4 regions of the Shinella zoogloeoides genome follow, and region 1 is predicted to be linked to each of the others. Evidence: predicted binding sites of a transcription regulator. Region 1 holds the regulator's gene; each other region holds the start of a gene.
What was found. The regulator PhoB, encoded in region 1, activates phosphate uptake and scavenging genes when phosphate is short. The targets are predictions, from matches to a motif close to TGTCATNNANCTGTCAT.
Positions count from the first base shown of each region.

Region 2: the regulator PhoB is predicted to act here: its motif matches at 2,590-2,606, upstream of ppk2 (polyphosphate kinase 2).
Region 3: the regulator PhoB is predicted to act here: its motif matches at 2,685-2,701, upstream of Q9316_RS23000 (alkaline phosphatase).
Region 4: the regulator PhoB is predicted to act here: its motif matches at 2,806-2,822, upstream of Q9316_RS18080 (DUF2794 domain-containing protein).

Region 1 covers NZ_CP132311.1:102,535-107,914, reverse strand. Annotated here, with positions in the region: gene argF (ornithine carbamoyltransferase) at 1-182, opposite strand, end outside; gene Q9316_RS01415 (aspartate aminotransferase family protein) at 210-1,403, opposite strand; gene Q9316_RS01410 (GcrA family cell cycle regulator) at 1,829-2,365, shown strand; gene phoB (phosphate regulon transcriptional regulator PhoB) at 2,494-3,177, opposite strand; gene phoU (phosphate signaling complex protein PhoU) at 3,196-3,915, opposite strand; gene pstB (phosphate ABC transporter ATP-binding protein PstB) at 3,966-4,781, opposite strand; gene pstA (phosphate ABC transporter permease PstA) at 4,796-5,380, opposite strand, start outside.
Region 2 covers NZ_CP132311.1:1,385,422-1,390,801, reverse strand. Annotated here, with positions in the region: gene Q9316_RS07910 (Lrp/AsnC family transcriptional regulator) at 1-396, shown strand, start outside; gene Q9316_RS07905 (CorA family divalent cation transporter) at 424-1,434, opposite strand; gene ppk2 (polyphosphate kinase 2) at 1,443-2,351, opposite strand; gene Q9316_RS07895 (GGDEF domain-containing protein) at 2,645-3,892, opposite strand; gene Q9316_RS07890 (HlyU family transcriptional regulator) at 4,047-4,361, opposite strand; gene ilvA (threonine ammonia-lyase) at 4,526-5,380, opposite strand, start outside.
Region 3 covers NZ_CP132313.1:60,471-65,850, reverse strand. Annotated here, with positions in the region: gene Q9316_RS23015 (ABC transporter substrate-binding protein) at 1-1,451, opposite strand, end outside; gene Q9316_RS23010 (hypothetical protein) at 1,617-1,793, opposite strand; gene Q9316_RS23005 (DUF2161 domain-containing phosphodiesterase) at 1,894-2,562, opposite strand; gene Q9316_RS23000 (alkaline phosphatase) at 2,754-4,508, shown strand; gene Q9316_RS22995 (hypothetical protein) at 4,587-5,051, shown strand; gene Q9316_RS22990 (ABC transporter ATP-binding protein) at 5,054-5,380, shown strand, end outside.
Region 4 covers NZ_CP132311.1:3,475,667-3,481,046, reverse strand. Annotated here, with positions in the region: gene acnA (aconitate hydratase AcnA) at 1-1,579, shown strand, start outside; gene Q9316_RS18085 (DUF1223 domain-containing protein) at 1,749-2,507, shown strand; gene Q9316_RS18080 (DUF2794 domain-containing protein) at 2,843-3,217, shown strand; gene Q9316_RS18075 (GNAT family N-acetyltransferase) at 3,236-3,787, opposite strand; gene pyc (pyruvate carboxylase) at 3,865-5,380, opposite strand, start outside.

The DNA of each region.
Region 1 (5,380 bases):
ACGTCGAAGGAGACGCGGGTTCGGGTGGAAGGCTTCTCGAAGATCATCGCAAGCATCTTGCCGGCGAGGGGCTTTGCTTCCGTGCCGGCCTTGCTGGCGGCCTTGCGGGAATGCGCATCGTCCATGATGACGCGGAGATCGCTTTCCGAAACGGCGGAAAGATCGAGAAAATGCTTGGCCATGATGTGTCCTGTCTGTCCCAGTCCCTGCTATGCCGCCTTGGAGGCGGCCGTCAGCTTTTCCGCTGCCCGCTCGATACGGGCGAGCCCCTCTCGCGCTTCTTCCGCTGTAACGGTCAGCGGCGGCATAATGCGCAGCACGTTGTCGCCGGCCGGCACGCCGAGTAGCTTTTCCGCGCGGATTGCCTTCAGCAGGTCGGCGACCGGTACCTTTGCCTTGATGCCAAGCAGCAGGCCCTCGCCGCGCACATCCTCGATGACCTCGGGGAAACGATCCTTCAGCGCGGCAAGTCCCTGGCGGAAGACGAGCGCGACGTCGCGCACATGCTCGAGGAAACCCTCTTCTAGGACGACGTCGAGCACGGCATTGCCGACGGCCATGGCAAGCGGGTTGCCGCCATAGGTGGAGCCGTGCGTGCCGGCGACCATGCCGGCGGCGGCCTCGTTCGTCGCAAGGCAGGCGCCAAGCGGGAACCCGCCGCCGATGCCCTTGGCGACGGCCATGATGTCGGGCGTGACGCCGGCCCATTCATGGGCGAAGAGGCGGCCCGTGCGGCCGACGCCCGACTGCACCTCGTCGAGGATGAGCAGCAGGCCGTATTCGTCGCAGAGCTGGCGCAGCTCCTGCATGAATTCCTTCGGCACCGGGCGGATGCCGCCCTCGCCCTGCACCGGCTCGATCAGGATCGCAGCCGTTTCCTCGGTGATCGCATCCTTGACGGCGCCGATATCGCCGAAGGGGACCTTGAGGAAGCCCGGCGCCTTGGGGCCGAAACCCTCGATATACTTTTCCTGCCCGCCGGCCGCGATGGTGGCGATCGTGCGGCCGTGGAAGGCGCCGTCGAAGGTGATGATGTGGTACTTGCCGGCATGGCCCTTGGCGAAATGATAGCGACGCGCCGTCTTGATCGCGCATTCCAGCGCCTCGGCGCCCGAATTGGTGAAGAACACCTTGTCCGCGAAGGTCGCTTCCGTCAGCCGGCGGCCGAGGCTTTCCTGGCCCGGGACCTCATAGAGGTTCGACAGATGCCAGACCTTGTCGGCCTGGTCCTTCAGCGCGGCGACGAGATGGGGATGGGCATGGCCCAGCGAATTGACGGCGACGCCGGCGGCAAAATCGAGATAGCGCTCGCCATCTTCGGCGATCAGCCAGACGCCCTCCCCGCGCGTGAACCGGAGCGGCGCACGCATATAGGTTTCATAGAGCGGCGCGGCATCGGCCATGGCGCGTATCCTCCGAAAAGAGATGCGGAAAAACGGGTCCCGTGCTTGACTTTTCCGGACACCAGAAAAATCAAAAGCCGCCTTTCGGCGGCATGCCGCACTATCGGCATTTCACCCCTCCATGTCAACAAAAGTGCATCCCGAAATATGGCTGAACCTGCCGCAAGGTGAGGATTCGCGGCACGCGCGGAAGGTGTCTCTATCGAGTCACACCAGACCAGCAAGTTGGGGAAAACTTAGAAATCGATTCGCGCCGATTCCCGCGACTCTTGTCACAGAGTCCCCCTGTCTCTAGGTTAAAGACCAATTACTAGACTGCATGCGGCGGAACTAGTCACCAAAAGAGTCAAGGCGTTCAGGTTCCGGACCCGTCCGGGACGCGATGAGGGATTCCCGCATTGCGAGCGCCGAGCGGAGACGAGAACATGAACTGGACAGACGAGCGGGTCGAGAAACTCAAGAAGCTCTGGGCCGAGGGCCTGAGCGCGAGCCAGATCGCTGCACAGCTTGGCGGCGTCAGCCGCAACGCGGTGATCGGCAAGGTTCACCGGCTGAACCTGCCGGGCCGCGCCAAGGCCGGCGGCACGCAGACGGCGTCACGCCCGAAGCGCCCGGCCGCGGCAACCCCGCGCCCGTCGAATTTCGCAGCCCGCCCGGCCGTGACGCGCACTGTCGCCCGGCCTGCCGGCAGCGCCCTTCCCAAGGAAGAGCTGGACACCGACTTCGAGACGCAGAGCGAGCAGCTTCCGGTTCCGGCCAACGGCAACAAGGTGGTCGTGCCGATGTCGCGCCGCCTGGAGCTGACCGAACTGACCGAGCGCACCTGCAAGTGGCCGATCGGCGACCCGCTGAACGACGACTTCCACTTCTGCGGCAACGAGTCCCCGGACAACTCGCCCTACTGCACCTACCACCAGCGCCTCGCCTACCAGCCCTCCGCCGAGCGGCGGCGGATGCGGTAACAACAGCGATCGTGGAATGAGATGCGGGCCCTTCGGGGCCCGTTTTCGTTATTGCCGTTGAGATGACCCAAAAACGCGAAACGGGCCCCGAAGGGCCCATTCCCGTCCTTGGGAGGAATTTCGGCGGCTCAGGTTTCCAGCGAATAGCCGGCGCCGCGGACGGTGCGGATGACGTCCTGCATGTTGGCGAAGTTGAGCGCCTTGCGCAGGCGCCCGACATGCACGTCGACGGTGCGCTCGTCCACATAGATGTCGTGGCCCCAGACACCGTCGAGAAGCTGCGAGCGGGAGAAGACACGGCCGGGCGAGGTCATCAGGAATTCCAGCAGGCGGAACTCCGTCGGCCCCAGGCGCACCTCGCGGGTGCGGCGGTGGACACGGTGCGTCTCGCGGTCGAGTTCGATATCGCCGCAGCGCAGCACCGTCGAGACGACCTCGGGCTTGGCCCTTCGCAGCATGGCACGGACGCGGGCGACGAGTTCCGGCGTCGAGAAGGGCTTTACCACATAGTCGTCCGCACCGGTGGCAAGGCCGCGCACGCGCTCGCTCTCCTCGCCGCGCGCCGTCAGCATGATGATCGGCAGGCGCTCCGTTTCCGGCCGCTGGCGCAGGCGCCGGCACAGTTCGATGCCGGAAACGCCGGGCAGCATCCAGTCGAGGATCAAAAGGTCCGGCATGCGCTCCTGCAGGCGCATCTCCGCCTCGTCACCGGAGAGGATCGTATCGACCTCGAAGCCTTCGGCCTCGAGGTTGTAGCGCAGGAGGACGCTGAGCGCCTCCTCGTCTTCCACGACGGCAATTCTCGGCACCATAAAGCGAACCTACTCTCTTTACTCGGAGACGTCGGCGGCAACGACGGACGTCGAGGTGTCGTCCTTCGGGCGCTCGCCTTCCGGCTGCGAGCCGGTCGCCATATAGTAGATGGTCTCCGCGATGTTGGTCGCATGGTCGCCGATACGCTCGATGTTCTTGGCGCAGAACAGGAGGTGCGTGCAGGGCGTGATGTTGCGCGGATCTTCCATCATGTAAGTGAGGAGTTCGCGGAACAGCGAGGTGTAGATCGCGTCGATCTCGTCGTCGCGCTCGCGGATGGCCTTGGCCTTCTCGATCGAGCGGGTGGCGTAGACGTCGAGCACTTCCTTGAGCTGCATCAGCGCAAGTTCGGCAAGATGCTCCAGGCCGCGGGCGAGCTTGCGGGGCATGCCCGAGCTCTGCACGGCGATGACGCGCTTGGCGGTGTTCTTGCCGAGATCGCCGACGCGCTCCAGCTCGGCGGCGATGCGGATGGCGCCCATGATCTCGCGCAGGTCCGCCGCCATCGGCTGGCGCTTGGCGATGGTGACGATGGCCTTGTCGTTGATCTGGCGCTCGGCATTGTCGAGGATGACGTCTTCCGAGATGACCTTCTGGGCCAGCGCCGCATCGGTGGTGACGAGCGCGCGGACGGAATCCGAAACCATCTGCTCGGCCGTGCCGCCCATTTCGGAGATGCGGCGGGAGAGGTACTTCAGTTCTTCGTCATAGATCGAAACGATATGGGTCGATGACATGTCTTTATCCTTGATGCGCTCGGATGGTCAGGGTTTTGGCGACGGTTGCGTCAGCCGAAGCGGCCCATGATGTAATCCTGCGTGCGCTGGTCGTCCGGGTTGGTGAACATCTTGTCCGTGTCGTTCTCCTCGACGAGATTGCCGAGGTGGAACATGGCGGTGCGCTGCGAGACGCGGGCCGCCTGCTGCATCGAGTGCGTCACGATGACGATGGTGAAGTTGGCGCGCAGCTCGTGGATCAGTTCCTCGACCTTGGCGGTCGCGATCGGATCGAGCGCCGAGCACGGCTCGTCCATCAGGATGACCTCGGGGCTGACGGCGACGGCGCGGGCGATGCACAGGCGCTGCTGCTGGCCGCCGGAAAGACCGGTGCCGCCTTCGTGCAGGCGATCCTTCACCTCGTTCCACAGGCCGGCCTTCTGCAGGCTCTGCTCGACGATGGCGTCCATGTCGGCCTTCGCCTTGGCAAGGCCGTGGATGCGCGGGCCGTAGGCGACATTCTCGTAGATCGATTTCGGGAAGGGGTTAGGCTTCTGGAAGACCATGCCGACGCGGGCGCGCAGTTCCACCACGTCGATCGACGGATCGTAGATGTCGTCCGTGTCGAGCGTGATCCGGCCGGTGACGCGGCAGCCGTCGATCGTGTCGTTCATGCGGTTCAGCGTGCGCAGGAAGGTGGACTTGCCGCAGCCCGACGGGCCGATCAGCGCCGTCACGGTGTTTTCGCGGACGTTCAGGTTGACGTCGTAGAGTGCGCGCTTGTCGCCGTAGTAGACCGAGACGTCCTTGCCGATCATCTTGTAGGAAATGTCGTTCATTTTCTTGTCCAGCGCTTTCTCGACTGCTGCTTCTGACATGATGTTCATCTGTCTATAACCTTCTACCAGCGCCGTTCAAAACGGCGGCGCAACAGGATTGCACCCACGTTCATGAGGATGAGGAAGATGAGGAGGATGATGATCGCTCCCGAGGTGCGCTCCACGAAGGCGCGTTCCGCCTCGTTAGCCCACATGTAGATCTGCACCGGCAGTGCCGTTGCGGGCTCAAGCGGCGTCGATGGAATATCGGCGACGAAGGCGACCATGCCGATGAGGAGCAGCGGCGCGGTCTCGCCGAGCGCATGCGCCAGGCCGATGATCGTGCCGGTGAGGATGCCGGGCATGGCGAGCGGCAGGACGTGATGGAACACGGTCTGCATCTTCGAGGCACCGAGGCCAAGCGCGGCCGAGCGGATCGACGGGGGCACGGCCTTCAGCGCCGCGCGGGTCGCGATGATGATCGTCGGCAGCGTCATCAGCGTCAGCACCAGGCCACCGACGAGGGCTGCCGAGCGCGGGAAACCGGCGAAGTTGACGAAGACCGCAAGGCCGAGCAGACCGTAGACGATCGACGGCACCGCGGCGAGGTTGTTGATGTTCACCTCGATGAGGTCGGTGAAGCGGTTCTTCGGGGCGAATTCCTCGAG
Region 2 (5,380 bases), 1.3 Mb from region 1:
AATGCCGAGCTTGCCGAGCGCGTCGGCCTCTCGCCGTCGGCCTGCTCGCGCCGGCTCGACATCCTCGAAAAATCCGGCACCATCAACGGCTATCACGCCCGCGTCTCGCCGAAGGCGCTCGACTACAAGATGATCGCCATCGTGCACATCTCGCTGTCCGGCCAGTTCGCCAAGACGCTGGCGGAATTCGAGGCGGCGGTAAAACTCTGCCCCAACGTGCTGGTCTGCTACCTGATGTCCGGCGAATACGACTATATCCTGCGCGTCGCCGCCAAGGACCTCGAAGACTACGAGCGCATCCACCGCGACTGGCTTTCCGCCCTGCCCCATGTGGTGAAGATCAATTCGAGCTTCGCGCTGCGCGAAATCATCGATCGGCCGAATGTCGGGGTCTAGGGAGCAACCCCTAGCGGATTTGCGCTTCTAGAATCGCAGGTTGATGCCGGCCCGGCGCAGCAGCCAGTAGAACAGCGCGGTGGCGCCCATGCCCAGCATCATCGCCCAGCCGAACCCCGTTTCGCCCTGGCTGAACGGCAGGCCCGCGGTGTTCATGCCGAACACGCCGACGACAAGCGTTCCCGGCAGCAACAGGGCGCTCATCACCGCCATCGCCTTGAGGCTGCGGTTCGATTCGTCCTGCAATTCCGCCGCCATCTCCTCCTGCAGCAGGCGGGCGCGGTCGTTGACCATGACGATCTCGCGGTCGAGCCGCTCCAGCCGCATCGACAGGCGCCGCAGCACGGCATGGGCGTGTTCGGAGAGGGTCCAGTCCTCCCGGTCCTCCTCCTCGAACAGCGCCACCATGCCCGCGACCGGGCGGTGCAAGGAGACAGCGAGGCGGCGCACCTCCTTGAGGCTGCGCCGCTCGTCGCTCAGCCGTTCTGTGACCAGCCGGTCCTCCACAGCATCGAGCAGCCCCGCCGCCTCCTTGAGCTTGATCGCCGTATTCTTGCAGAAGGCGGCGACCATGGCCTCGAAAAGCTCGTAGGCCGTTGCGGGGCTGAAACCCTCGGCAAAGGAGCGCCGCACCCGGTTCACCGCTTCCACCGGGTGCCGCCGGCCCGTGACCAGCAGACGCTCCGTCAGGGCAAAATGCAGACGGCCGACGGTGGTGGAGGCGCGTTCGGTTTCCTGCTGCTGCAGATCGGCGATGACGCCATGCGTCGTCCCTGCCTCGTGGCCAAGAACAAGGCTTTCGTCATGCCCTTCCAGAATGGAGCGCGCCGCCGCCGGCAAGGTGCAGCGCGCGGGCAGCCAGCCCTGTATGCGCTGGTCGACCAGATCGACATGCAGCCAGACCCAGCCGTCCGCGGACGCGAGCGCCGCATCGATATCCTGCGGCGCGACGGGCACCACCGGCCCGCCGGGCGATCCCCGGTAGGCGCCGACGAGCCCCGGCGTCAGCCCCCTCTGCGTCTGGTCCAGCAGGTTCAAGGGCCTGCTCAGTAGACTTCCGGTACGTACATCTCGTCCGGCGGCGGGCGGCGGATATAATCGTCATGCCGCACACGCTCGGGCAGATCGATGGGCGCCTTGGGCACGTCCTCATAGGGAATCTGAGCAAGCAGATGGGCGATACAGTTCAGCCGCGCCCTCTTCTTGTCGACGGCCTCGACGATCCACCACGGCGCCTCGGGAATGTGGGTTCGCTCCAGCATCTCCTCCTTGGCCTTGGTGTAGTTCTCCCAATGGACGCGGCTTTCGAGGTCCATCGGCGAGAGCTTCCACTGCTTCAAGGGGTCGTGGATGCGCATGCGGAACCGGAATTCCTGCTCCTCGTCGGTGATCGAGAACCAGTATTTGATCAGCACGATGCCGGAGCGCACCAGCATACGCTCGAATTCCGGTACCGAGCGGAAGAATTCCTCCAGCTCGTCCGGCGTGCAGAAGCCCATGACGCGCTCGACGCCGGCGCGGTTGTACCAGGAGCGGTCGAACAGCACCATTTCGCCGGCGCTCGGCAGATGCGGCGCATAGCGCTGGAAGTACCATTGATTGCGCTCGCGCTCGGTCGGTGCCGGCAGGGCGACGACGCGGCAGATGCGCGGATTGAGGCGCTGGGTCACGCGCTTGATGGCGCCGCCTTTGCCGGCCGAACCGCGCCCCTCGAAGAGAACGACGACCTTCAGCTTCTTGTGCTGCACCCAGTCCTGCAGCTTGACCAGCTCATGCTGGAGGCGGAACAGCTCGCGGAAATAGATCCGGCGCTCCAGCGTCTGCGCCGGCGGTTCGGACATGCCCTCGGCGATGAGGTCGTCCAGCCGCTCCTCCTCGATCTGCATTTCCAGCTCCTCGTCGAAGCTGTCGGCAATTTCCGCCTTGATGCGGTTCAGATGATTGTCGTCGAACATGACCGGTATCCATGGATCGTGGAAATTGCGCTCCGGACGCGTTTCGGCCTCGGAGCGTGCGAAAGGAACGCTGGAATGGACGAGAAGGACGACGGCACGCGCGGCGCAAGGACGAACGGCCGTTCCTGAAGCCGGTCGATTGGCATGGGATCGCTTCCGACAGCTCCCGCCATGCACCGCTCCCATTGACTAGCCGCCGCGTTTTCGGGGCTTCCATCCACTCGTATAGGAAGCACAGATGAAACTTTTGTGACAGGCCGATGTTCCGGCAATCCGGCGCGACAGCCGGAAATCTAGTGCGAGATGACGCGGTTGCGTCCGGCATTCTTGGCGGCGTAGAGCCGGGCATCGGCGGCCGACAGCAGCGCGTTCAGCGTCGTGCCGTCATTGTAGCTGTTGGCGATGCCGATGCTGACCGTCACCGGCACGTCGTCAGGCCTGCGGATCTCCGCCTCCACGGTGCGCCGCAACTCTTCAGCCCGCTCTGCCCCGACTTCCGGCTCGATATCTTCGCAGATCACCACGAATTCCTCGCCGCCGAAGCGGAAGATGCGGTCGCCGCCGCGCAGCGCCCGTTGCAGGCAGGCCGCGGTGTCGCGCAGCACGCCGTCGCCGGCGAGATGGCCGAAACGGTCGTTGACGTCCTTGAAATGATCGGCGTCGATGATCATCAGCGCCATCGGCTTGCCGGCCGCCAGCATCGCCGAGAGCATTCGCGGCGCCTCGAATTCCAGCCGGCTGCGGTCATAGACGCCGGTCAGGGCATCGCGGCCCGAACGGTCGAGCAGGTCCTCGTAGCGTTCGCGGAAGGTGAGGTCGGCGAAGATATCCGAGATGGGACGCGGCGAGACGGGCATCGCCGATATGCGGGAATAGTAGAGATACACCGTGATCAGCACCGCATAGGCGCAGGCCGCCATCATCTTCGCGATCCAGCCGCCCCAGAACACTTCGACCGGCGCGCCGTTGAGGAAATGCAGCGCCGCATAGAAGCCGATCTGGTCGAAGGTCAGCACCGCGACCCCGGAGACGAAGAAGCGCATGGCCGTGTTCTTCCTGAAGACCCGACCGAGGCGCTCGTAAAGCAGGATGATGGCGAGCGAATCGACATAGAGCAGCATCGTGCCCCACAGCATCAGCCAGCCCATCTCGTCGATGAAGGCGAGATCGGCGATGCGGCCCGGCACCGCGCCGATCGTCTGGTGGTGGCGCAGGAACAGGCTGAGGCCGACCGTCAGGAAATTGCCGGCGAGCAGGCCGTAGATCGGCGCGCGAACGACGGCGGCGTCCTCCTTCACATACAGAAGAAGGATCATCATCAGCTTGCCGGAAAAGAGCACCGAGGAGCCCGGTGAAATAACGCCGAACGGCAGCTCGATATAGAAGACCGCCGCCAGATAGGTCTCCAGGAAGTGCATGACGCCGAGTGCGGCGACGAAAACGCCGATGCCGATCTGGTGGCGCAGATGCAGGATGCCCACCATGAAGACGAAATAGAAACCGGCCTCGATGAGAAGCAGGATCAGGTTTTCAGTACCCATGGGCGGTCCGCAGTTTCCCCGACGTCCCGCCAGCCAGCTGAATCGGAACGTCCGCAACAAGTCGTTTTCCTGCGGATACAGGCAAACGCACCGGTTCTCCAGCGCCTTCGCACATTTTCATATGATTATTTCGGGTGGCGAACGCGCCTGGCGGTCAGACCTGCCGGCTCTCCGCGCCGTCGCTGAAGAGCGAGGCGCCGTGCTGGTCGGCGATCTGCCTTGCCTTGCGGAAGGTCGAAGCGACCGTATCGTCCCGCGAGGAGAAGAGATCGGCGCGGATGAAGGTGCGAACGAGCACCCGCTCGCCGTCGCGCTTCTCGATGCGTCCGGCAAGCCGGTACTGGCCGCCTTCGGGAATGGGAGCCGCCACGAGGGTCAGGTCGTTATAGGCCTCGGTTTCCTCCGCGATCTTCGCGGGAGCTGCCGAGTCGCCACCGCGACCGAAGAGTTTTGAAAAGAACGATGCCATGGCCGATTGCTAGAGCATTTCCGCTTTTCCTCGAATCGCGAAAACTCCCTATCTCCTTGTTTTCACGCAATTGCGGACGCAAAACCGCTGCGCACTTTTGCTGCAAATGCTCTAGCACAGGCGGCAGCGCCCTCCAAGGGGAGAGCGTCGCCGGACCCATGCCCCTAGATGATAAGATTTGCGAGGATTTCGTTTTCGGTAATGTCCTGATAGCGCATGCCGGCCGCGTCGAAGGCCTTCTTGAGCGCTGCGAAATTCTCCGGTGCCTTCGTCTCGATGCCGATCAGGATCGAGCCGAAATTGCGGGCGGATTTCTTCAGGTATTCGAAGCGGGCGATGTCGTCGTCCGGTCCGAGCATGTTCAGGAAATCGCGCAGCGCGCCGGGGCGCTGGGCAAGGCGCAGGATGAAGTATTTCTTCAGTCCCGCATGACGCATGGCGCGTTCCTTGACATCAGGCAGGCGCTCGAAATCGAAATTGCCGCCCGAGACGACGGCGACCACCGTCTTGCCTTCCAGCGCCTCGCGGCCGAGCGCATCCAGCGCCGTCAACGATAGTGCGCCGGCCGGCTCCAGCACCACGCCCTCCACGTTCAGCATGTCGATCATCGTCACGCAGATGGCGTTTTCCGAAAGCAGCATGACCTGGTCGGCCGAAAACCGGCTGAGCGCTGCGAAGTTGAGCGCGCCGATCTGCCCGACCGCGGCACCGTCGACAAAATTGTCGACCTGGTCGAGCGTCACCACGGCGCCGCTTTCGAGGCTCCGCTTGAGGCTCGGTGCGCCGGCCGGCTCGCAAAACAGGAAGCTCGACGGTCCCATGTCCCCCTCGAGATAACCGGTCACGCCCGAGGCAAGCCCGCCGCCGCCGACCGGAAGGACCACCAGGTCCGGCAGCTTGCCCTCACCGAGCTGTGCGACGATCTCCGCCGCCACCGTCGCCTGCCCTTCGATGATATCGGCATGGTCGAAGGGCGGCACCATCAGCGCGCCGGTCGCCTCCGCATGGTCGCGGGCGGC
Region 3 (5,380 bases), on a different replicon from region 1:
GAATAGGCCACCGCGTTCGGCGCATAGTAGAGCGGGATCTGCGCGACCTCCTCGGTGGTGATCCTCTGAATCTCCTTGTAGATCTCCGCGCGCTTGGCCTCGTCGGCCTCCTTGGTGCCCTGCTCCACCAGTTCGTCCACCTTCGGGTTCGCATAGAAGGTGTTGTAGGAGTTCGAGCCGCAGCTACCGCACACGGCCCAGCGCACGGCAAGGTCGGGATCGGGCGTCTCGTTGTACCACCAGTTGGCCGCCGCGTCGTAGTCGCCCTTGCCGGTGGCATCCCACCAGGCGCCGCCATCGACATTGACGATGACGGGTTTAAGGCCGATCGCCTGCCACTGCGCCTGGATCAGCAGCGCCGTCTGCTGGGACGGCGCATCGGCGGTCGCCAGGATTTTTACCTCGTGCCCGGCCATGCCGGATTCGGCGAGCAGTTCCTTCGCCTTGGCCGGATCGTGGGGAATGCCCGGATAGTCCTTGTCGTGGAAATCGACGCTGCCCGGCAATGTGGTGTTTGCCGGCTCGGCATAGCCGCGCGTGATGGCCTTGGCCATGGCCTTGTTGTCGATCGCCATGCCCGCCGCCTGGCGCGCCCTCAGGTTGGAGAAGGGCTCGCGCTTGTGGTTGAGCAGGGTCATGTAGATGGTGGTCGAAGGCTCCATCCGCATGTCGATCGTCTCGACGGTCTTCAGTTCGTCGATCTGCGCCCACGGCACCGCGCGCACCGCATCGATCTCGCCGGCCTTCAGCATGGCGATGCGGGTTTCGGGCGATGCGATCTCGATCAGCTCGACCGTGGCGTCCGATTTCGGATAGCCCTCGCGCCAATAGTGCGGGTTGGGCTCGAGGATAAGCCGCTCGTTCGGCTTCCACTGCTTGACCTCGTAGGGCCCTGATGTCACCGGGACCGTGGAAAAGGCCTCGTCCTCGCCGCGCTTTTCCACATCGGCCTTGGACACGATGCCCATGTTCCAGATTTCGGCATTGCCGAGGAACGGCGCGAAGGCGGATTTGAGCTTGACCACGACCGTTTTCGGATCGGCCGCCGTCAGCGACTCCACCGAGCCCAGCGGCGCCGGATAGGCCGATTTCTTGTCGCTGCGGATACGGTCGAGGCTGAAAGCCACGTCGTCGGCCGTGATCGGCGACCCGTCGGAGAACTGGGCATCGCGCAGATGGAACGTGTAGGTCTTGCCGTCCTCGGAAATGTCCCACTTCTCGGCCAGCCCCGGCTCCAGCGCGCCGGTCTCGGAATTGCGCCGAAGCAGGCGCGAATAGAGCTGGCCGTAGGTCTCGATATTGCCTGCCGCCGCCGAACGCATCGGGTCCAATGTCGTGGTCTGGTAGGGCGAGGCGATGCGAATGACATCGGCCGCCAAAGCCGGCTCGAACGCAATCAGCCCCACGGCCAGAACCGTCATGCCGCGCAGTGCCGAACCTTTCGCCCGCATGCGAGGTCTGCTCCAAAAATTCATCTTTCTCTCCTCCCGAGATCCAACGTGCCGCCAGACACATTGAGGAGAGTATGTTATATATTCCCCATTGGTCAACAATGATGTTATGTATTCAACATAGGGCGTGTGAAGACGACCCGGGCGCTTTCCGGAGGAAGATACCTACAGGGGGCGAACCTGCTTGGCTGGGTCGTCGTTCTCGTCCGGGGTCGGATTGGGCTCCTCGTCCGGCAGGCGATCGGGCTCCGGCTCCTTGATCGGCGGCGCAGGCTCGCCGATTGGCGGGATATCGGGGATCGGGTTCGGGCCGGGATCGGGTTCGTTCGGAATGATGGCCATGCTGCACTCCTTGCGGCGTTCGATGGGTCCACCACGCCATATAGCGCGCGTGCCGGCCTTACCAAGGCATGGCTTGCCGGGAGCACTATCCCCGTAGGCGCTATTCGGCGGCCGCTACGCCGGGCTGCGGCCATCGCCGCAATGCCTCGCGACCGGCATCCGTCAGCCCATAGACACCCCTGTCAAGCCGCTCGAACCAGCCGTATACGTTGGAAAGCAGGATCTTGCCGGCCTCCGGAACGCCCGGGCGGATCTCGCGCACGCGCAGCGGCCCGGCCTCCAGCGCTGCCGCGCAGCCGAGCGCCTGCTGGCGGTAGGCCGTCATGAGGGGCGTGCGCGTGCTGCCGCCGAGCGCCGGATCGCCACGCCTCTTTTGATGTTCACGCAGGAGCCGCGAGCGCCGTTTCGGGTTGGTCCGCGGCATGGGCGATACGGAGCCGACGATGATGCTGACGTCACCGGCATCGGAAATGCCGAGCATGCCGATGCCGAGCCTGCGGCAAAGATCGCGGTAGCGCCTGTCGGCCTCCCGCCCCCTGCCCTTGGCCGAAACCCTCGCGGCGATCCAGACCTCGTCCGAGATCGCGGCCCGGTCGACGGCCTGCAGGATCAGTTCCAGATTGAAGCTCAATTTCAGCTCGCAGATCACGACGACTGGCGGATCGTCCTCACTGAGACCGACGATATCGCAGCCGCCGACCTCGCCCTTGACGACATAGCCGGCCTTTTCGAGAAAGGTTTTGACGGGTGGATAGAGCGACGTTTCCATGGGCCTGCGGGTCGATGCTGAGAATCACCGCCAACCTACATCGATCCGTCCGCAAGCGACACCGCATCCGCCTCCGGCGCGGTGAGAGGCGGAGGCAGGCTTTTCCACCGCGGCTCGTCATATGTAATACGCCTGTCATGGAGGGTTCTTATCGCAAGGGGGCAACGCACCGCTCAAGAGAGGCACTCCCCATGCGTAAACTTCTCCTTGCCCTCGCATCCGCCACGATGCTCGCAGGCGCCGCCGAGGCGGCGACCGTCTATCCGCTCGACCGCGCGACGATCCTCGTCGGCTCGCCCTTCGACTTCAAGGTCGAGTTCGATGCCGTGGTGAAGCCGGAAGACGTGAAGGTCACCGTCAACGGCCAGGACTATGAGGCCGTCTTCGGCAAGAAGGCCGAATTCGTTGCCGAGGAAAAGGGCGCCGAGGACAAGGTGCTGGGCTCTGCGCTCATCCTGCGCGGCCTGACGATCGGCGTTGCCGGCGCCTACAAGGTCGAGGTTTCGGCAGGCAGCGAAGCCAAGTCGGTCGCCTGGGACGTCTATGAGACCGTCGCGGAACCGAAGGCCAAGAACATCATCTTCATGATCGCCGACGGCCTCTCCGTCGCCCACCGCACCGGCGCGCGCATCATGTCCAAGGGCATGACCGAGGGCAAGGCCGACGGCCGCCTCGCCATGGACGACATCCCGCCGGTCGCCTTCATCGGCACGTCCTCCACGCATTCGATCGCGACCGACAGCGCCAACACCGCATCGGCCTACATGACCGGCCACAAGTCGCGCGTCAACGCGCTCGGCGTCTATGCCGACCGCACGCCGGAGAGCCTTGACGATCCCAAGGTCGAGACCATTGCCGAGGCGCTGCGCCGCACCACGAAAAAAGCCGTCGGCATCGTCACGACCGCCGAAGTCGAGGATGCGACGCCCGCCGCGCTCGTTGCCCACACCCGCAAGCGCGCCGACAAGGCCGAGATCGTCGGCATGATGCTCGACGTCAAGCCGGACGTGCTGCTCGGCGGCGGCTCGGCCTACTTCCTCGGCAAGGACGTGCCGGGTTCCAAGCGCAAGGACGACAAGGACTATATCGCCGAATTCAAGAATGCCGGCTATGCGCTGGCGATCGACAAGACGGAACTGGCCGCGGCGGCCGGCTCGAACCAGGAGAAGCTGCTCGGCCTCTTCCACACCGGCAACATGGATGTGACGCTCGACCGCGAGTTCCTCAAGAAGGGCACCGTGGACAAGTTTCCGAACCAGCCGGGCCTCGTCGACATGACGAAGGCCGCGCTCGACAAGCTTTCCAAAAACCCGGAAGGCTTCTTCCTGATGGTCGAGGCCGCCTCGGTCGACAAGATGAGCCATCCCCTCGATTGGGATCGCGCGCTCATCGAAACGATCGAGTTCGACAAGGCCGTCGCCGTCGCCCGGGAATTCGCCGACAAGAATCCCGACACGCTGATCGTCGTGACGGGCGACCACACGCACGGCGTCGGCATCATCGGCACGGTCGATGACGAGAAGCCGGGCACGGAAATGCGCGAGAAGGTCGGCACCTATGACAATGCCGGCTTCCCCAACTACGAGGACAAGGACGGCGACGGCTACCCCGACCGCGTCGATGTCTCGCGCCGCCTGTTCCTGGCCGCCAATAATGGTCCCGATCACTACGAGACCTTCCGTCCCAAGCTCGACGGCCCGTTCGTTCCGGCCGTGCAGAACGAGGCGAAGGAGTATATCGCCAACGAAGCCTACAAGGACGTTCCCGGCGCGGTCTTCGTCACGGGCAACATTCCCAAGGACGAGGACACCGGCGTGCATGCCGTCGACGACATCGTGCTCCAGGCGGCCGGCCCCGGCGCGGAAGGCTTCCGCGGCTATATGGAACAGAGCGACGTCTACCGCGTGCTCGCCGATACGTTCGCCCTCGGCACGGCCAAGGACTGAGCGGCTTTTGCCCTTTGGCGGACAGGCGGCGCTGTGCTGCCTGTCCGCACCATCGTGAAGGAAGAAGGAAGCATGGCCATGACGGATATCCCGCGCGCGTTTTTCACCCGGCGACGGATGCTCTCGACGCTCGCAGCCCTGCCCGCCCTTTCCTTCGCCCGCCCGGCATCATCGGGCGAAAAACTCGGCTTCGGCGAACTCTACAAGAGCTTCGGCGTGCTCGGCCTCGAATTCTCCGACAAGGTGAAGCGGCTGAACGGCGCGGAGGTCACCCTCAAGGGCTTCATGGCGCCGCCGCTGAAGGCCGAGGCCAACTTCTTCGTGCTCACGGAAATCCCCATGTCGCTCTGCCCGTTCTGCTCCTCGGATGCCGACTGGCCGGACAATATCCTCGTCGTCTACCTCGCCGAAAAGCAGACCTTCGTGCAATACAATGCGCCCATCGAAACGCATGGCGTACTCGAATATGGTGCCTGGACCGACCCGGAAACCGGCTTCCGCAGCCAGTTGCGCCTGCGCGACGCGGCGTTCAACACGGTCTGACCATGCTGGCGCTCGATATTTCCGGCCTTCAAATGCGCTTTCCCGGCCTTGAAACGCCGGTGCTTTCCATTTCCCGGCTGCATCTTCCCGCAGGCAGCCAGCTTGCCGTCACCGGCGCCTCGGGCTCCGGCAAGAGCACGCTCGTCAACGTCGTCACCGGCCTCGAAACGGCGACGCAAGGGTCCGCCTCATGGGGCGGCACGGACATTGCCGCCCTCTCCGCCGGCAGGCGTGACGCCTTCCGCGCCGCCCATATCGGCCTCGTCATGCAGGATTTTCATCTCTTTCCCGGTCTTTCCGCCTTCGAAAACGTCGTGCTGCCGGCGCGA
Region 4 (5,380 bases), 590 kb from region 1:
CGACGTGGTTCCGGCCATGGCCGGCCCGAAGCGCCCGGAAGGCCGCATCGCGCTGGAGAACATCGCGTCGGGCTTCGCCGCATCGATGGATGCCGACTACAAGAAGCCGGGCCAGCTCGAGAACCGCTACCCGGTCGAAGGCACCGACTACGACCTCGGCCACGGCGACGTCGCCATCGCCGCCATCACCTCCTGCACCAACACGTCCAACCCGTCGGTGCTCATCGCCGCGGGCCTTCTTGCCCGCAATGCGGTCGCCAAGGGCCTGAAGACCAAGCCGTGGGTGAAGACCTCGCTGGCGCCCGGATCGCAGGTGGTTGGCGAATACCTTGCCAAGTCCGGCCTCCAGGCCGATCTCGACAAGCTCGGCTTCAACCTCGTCGGCTTCGGCTGCACGACCTGCATCGGCAATTCCGGCCCGCTGCCGGGTCCGATCTCCAAGACGATCAACGACAAGGGCCTGATCGCCGCGGGCGTGCTCTCGGGCAACCGCAACTTCGAAGGCCGCATCTCGCCGGACGTGCAGGCGAACTACCTCGCCTCGCCGCCGCTCGTCGTCGCCTATGCGCTCGCCGGTTCCGTCCAGAAGGACCTCACGAAGGAGCCGATCGGCGACGACCGGGACGGCAACCCCGTCTACCTCAAGGACATCTGGCCGTCCTCGCAGGAGATCCAGGAATTCATCCTGAAATACGTCACCCGCGCGCTCTATGCCGCGAAATATGCCGACGTGTTCAAGGGTGACGAGAACTGGCAGGCCGTGCAGGTGCCCGACGGTCAGACCTATGCCTGGGACGACCAGTCGACCTATGTGCAGAATCCGCCCTATTTCGTCGGAATGGGCAAGACCGGCTCGGGCCTCAAGAACATCGAAGGCGCCCGCGTCCTCGGTCTCTTCGGCGACAAGATCACCACCGACCACATTTCCCCGGCCGGCTCGATCAAGGCGGCTTCCCCGGCCGGTGCGTATCTCACGCATAACGGCGTCGCCGTTGCGGACTTCAACCAGTACGGCACGCGCCGCGGCAACCATGAAGTCATGATGCGCGGCACCTTCGCCAATATCCGCATCCGCAACCACATGCTCGGCCCGAACGGCAAGGAAGGCGGCTACACCATCCACTATCCGTCCAAGGAAGAGATGTCGATCTACGACGCGGCCATGAAGTACAAGGCCGAGGGCGTTCCGCTCGTCATCTTCGCCGGCGTCGAATACGGCAACGGCTCCTCGCGCGACTGGGCGGCCAAGGGCACGAATCTGCTCGGCGTCAAGGCCGTGGTGGCGCAGTCCTTCGAGCGCATCCACCGCTCCAACCTCGTCGGCATGGGCGTCGTGCCCTTCGTCTTCGAGGACGGCACGACCTGGGCCTCGCTCGACCTCAAGGGCGACGAGATCGTCACGATCGACGGGCTGGAAGGCGACATCAAGCCGCGCGAGAAGAAGATCGCGAAGATCACCTATTCCGATGGCACGGTGAAGGAGGTTCCGCTCCTCTGCCGCATCGATACGCTCGACGAAGTCACCTACATGAACAACGGCGGCATCCTGCAGACCGTTCTGCGCGACCTCGCCGCCTGATCGAACGCGACCTAAACTGCGACGTGCCGGGGCCAAAAGCCCCGGCATTTCTGTTTTCAGCCGCTGGAATCCAACCGACAGTTTCACTCCATCGTGACTTCCTGTTGAAGCGGCAAGCGCGTATGACGGCTCAAAGGCTGGCCGTTCTGCCGGCGTTCCATTGGAAATGATCATGCCGAGACCGTATATTCCGGAATGTCTGGCGATCCTGCTGACGCTCGGAGCCAGCGCCGCCCACGCTGAGGAAGCCGTAAAGCCCAAGGGTGTCGTCGAACTCTTCACCAGCCAGGGCTGTTCGTCCTGCCCGCCGGCCGACAAGGCGCTCGAGACGCTGGCGCGCGAGGGCGAGGTCGTCGCGCTTTCCTACCACGTCGACTACTGGAACTATCTCGGCTGGGCGGACACGCTCGCCTCCAAGGACAATACCGACCGGCAATATGCCTATGCCCGCATGTTCGGTCGCAACGGCGTCTATACGCCTCAGGCCGTGCTGAACGGCCGCGAGCATGTCAACGGCGCCGACATTTCCGGCATTCGCGGGCGCATCGCCTCCATGCCGGGCGAGGGCAAGGGGCTCGACGTGCCCGTCGATGTCGAGGTGAAGAACGATGAGCTGCGCATCCGCGTCGGGCCGGGCGAAGGCAAGGCCAACATCGTCATCGCCTATTTCGAACGCGAACGCGCGATCAACATCGACAAGGGCGAGAACCGCGGCAAGACGGTCAACTACTGGCACGCGGTGACCGACATGGAAACCATCGGCATGTGGGAGGGTAAGGAAACGAACCTGGTGCTTCCCGCCGACATGCTGAAGAAGAAAAAGAAAGCCGGCGGCTGCGCCGTGCTGCTCCAGCGCATGAAGAGCGCCGATACGCCGGGCGCCATCCTGGGCGCGACGGTGCTGACGGGCGACAAGGCTTCGCGATAGGTTCCCCTGCGGGGGAGGTCCGGTCCGGCTTCTTCGAGGGGCTGGGGCTTGAGGGTTCGAAGAAAGACGGACCGGACCGAGACGAAGCTGCCGGCAACGGAATAAAGGGCAGCTTCGACAGACGCTGGCGTACAGAGCCGGCTTCCCGCACAAGGCAGCGGGCCCGGTACGAGCTGCGACCGGCGAACTCTCTCCTTTAATTTGGGCGTCTGTTTGTCTGAAATGCGGCGAGACGGATTTTTGCGAAAACATGCACTTTGCCCCATCCGCCTTGCTTTTCGGGGCCGGTCAGGCACACTGTCACCGTGCCGTCACAGGGAAGGTGCGGAGATTCGATGACCGATCAGCCGGATTTGCAGGCGTCCAACGTCGTGGTCGACCTCACGGAATATCGCAGCAGCAAGGATCCGCTGCCGGTGACCTTCCATCGACGGGAGCTCGATGCAATCCTCTGGGTCTATGGCCGTATGGTCGGCGAAGGCGAATGGCGCGACTATGCCATCGACCATCTGCGCGACAGGGCGGTGTTCTCGGTCTTCAAGCGCTCGGGCGAAATGCCACTCTACCGCATCGAGAAGAACCCCAAGCTGGCCGCCAAGCAAGGCGCCTACAGCGTCATCAACCAGCACGGCACCATCCTGAAGCGCGGCCACGAGCTGAGCCAGGTGCTGAAAGTGTTCGACAAGGTGCTGCGCCTCATCGAGACGTAGGCATTTCCCGCTCCGATTTCAGCGCATCGTTCCCGGATAGTCCGCGCCCGACGGTTCCGTGCCGGCGCCCTCGCCGAGCGCGCGCTGCATGAAGACCGTGTCCAGCCAGCGTCCGTGCTTGAAGCCGGTCGCCGTCATGCGGCCCGAATGCTCGAAGCCGGCGGCGCTGTGGACCGCGATCGAGGCGGGGTGCGCCCCGCCGATGACGGCCACCATCTGGCGGAAGCCGAGATCCGTACAGCGCCGGATCAGCTCGGCGAGCAGCGCCTTGCCGACGCCCTTGCCGCGCGCTTCCGGCGCCAGATAGACGGAATCCTCGACGAGCCAGCGATAGGCTGGCCGCGTGCGGAAGGCCGAGGCGTAGGCATAGCCGAGGATGAGCCCGGTCTGTTCGACGGCGACGATATAGGGGTAGCCCTTCTCGGTGATCGCCGCGAACCGCGCCTCCATCTCGTCGAGGGTCGGCGGGTCGATCTCGTAGCTCGCCACGCCGTTGAGGACGGATTCGCGGTAGATCTCGGTGAAGGCGGCGATATCGCCGAGTGCGGCGGTGCGGATGACGAAGCTCATGGAAAGCCTGCGCATTTCGGATATGGGACGATGCGTCCCATCCCATATCCTTTGTCCGCTTTCAAGCCGCCCGTCTGTCAGGCGCCGTAGACGATGAGCAGGTCCTTGGCGTCGATCTGGTCGCCGGCGCGCACCAGCACCTCGGAGACCGTGCCGTCCTTCTCCGCATGCAGCGCCGTCTCCATCTTCATCGCCTCGATGGAGACCAGCACGTCGCCGGCCTTGACCTGCTGGCCGGCCGAGACCGAGACCGTCGAGATAACGCCGGGCATCGGCGCGCCGAGATGGGCGGCATTGCCATTGTCGGCCTTGCGACGGGCGACGGAGGTGGCGGCGCGGTTGCGGTCCGGTACCTTGATGAGGCGCGGCTGGCCGTTCAGTTCGAAGAACACCTTGACCATGCCCTGCGCATCCGGCTCGCTCTGCGCCTGGTGCAGGATGACGAGCGAGACGCCCTTCTCGAGTTCCGGCTGAAGTTCCTCGCCCGGCGCCAGGCCGTAGAAATAGGCGGGCGTCGGCAGCACGCTGACCGGGCCGTACATGTCGGCGGCGAGCGCATAGTCGGTGAAGACCTTCGGATACATCAGGTAGGAGGCGAACTCGAAGTCGTCGACCTTGCGCTCCAGCTTGTCCTCGATGGCCTTGCGCTCCGCATCGAGATCGGCCGGGGGCAGCAGCGAGCCGGGCACGGCGGTATAGGCCGCCTCGCCCTTCAGCGCCTTCTTCTGGAGGGCCGCCGGCCAGCCGCCCGGAGGCTGGCCGAGATCGCCCTTCAGCATGGAGACGACCGAGTCCGGGAAGGAGACGTCCTTTGCCGGATTCTCGACATCCGCGACGGTGAGGTCCTGGGAGACCATCATCAGCGCCATGTCGCCGACGACCTTGGAGGACGGCGTCACCTTGACGATATCGCCGAACATCTGGTTGGCGTCGGCATAGGCCTGGGCGACGCGATGCCACTTGGTTTCGAGGCCGAGCGAGCGGGCCTGTTCCTTGAGGTTGGTGAACTGGCCGCCCGGCATTTCATGCAGGTACACTTCCGAGGCCGGCCCCTTGAGGTCGCTCTCGAAGGCGGCGTACTGGAAGCGCACGGCCTCCCAGTAGAAGGAGATGCGGCGGATCCATTCGGGGTCGAGGCCGGGATCGCGCTCCGAGCCCTTCAGTGCCTCGACGATCGAGCCGAGGCAGGGCTGCGAGGTGTTGCCGGAGAGGGCGTCCATCGCCGCATCCACCACGTCGACGCCGGATTCGACGGCGGCGAGCACGGTCGCGGCCGCGATGCCCGACGTGTCGTGGGTGTGGAAGTGGATCGGCAGGTCCGTCGCCTCGCGCAGCGCCTTGAAGAGCACACGGGCGGCGGCGGGCTTGAGGAGGCCCGCCATGTCCTTCAGCGCGATCATGTGCGCGCCGGCTTTTTCGAGGTCGCTCGCAAGCGCGGTGTAATATTTGAGGTCGTATTTCGGGCGGGCCGAGTTCAGGATGTCGCCGGTGTAGCAGATCGCCGCTTCGCAGATCTTGCCCTCTTCCACCACCGCGTCCATCGAGACGCGCATGTTGTCGACCCAGTTGAGGCAGTCGAAGACGCGGAAGACG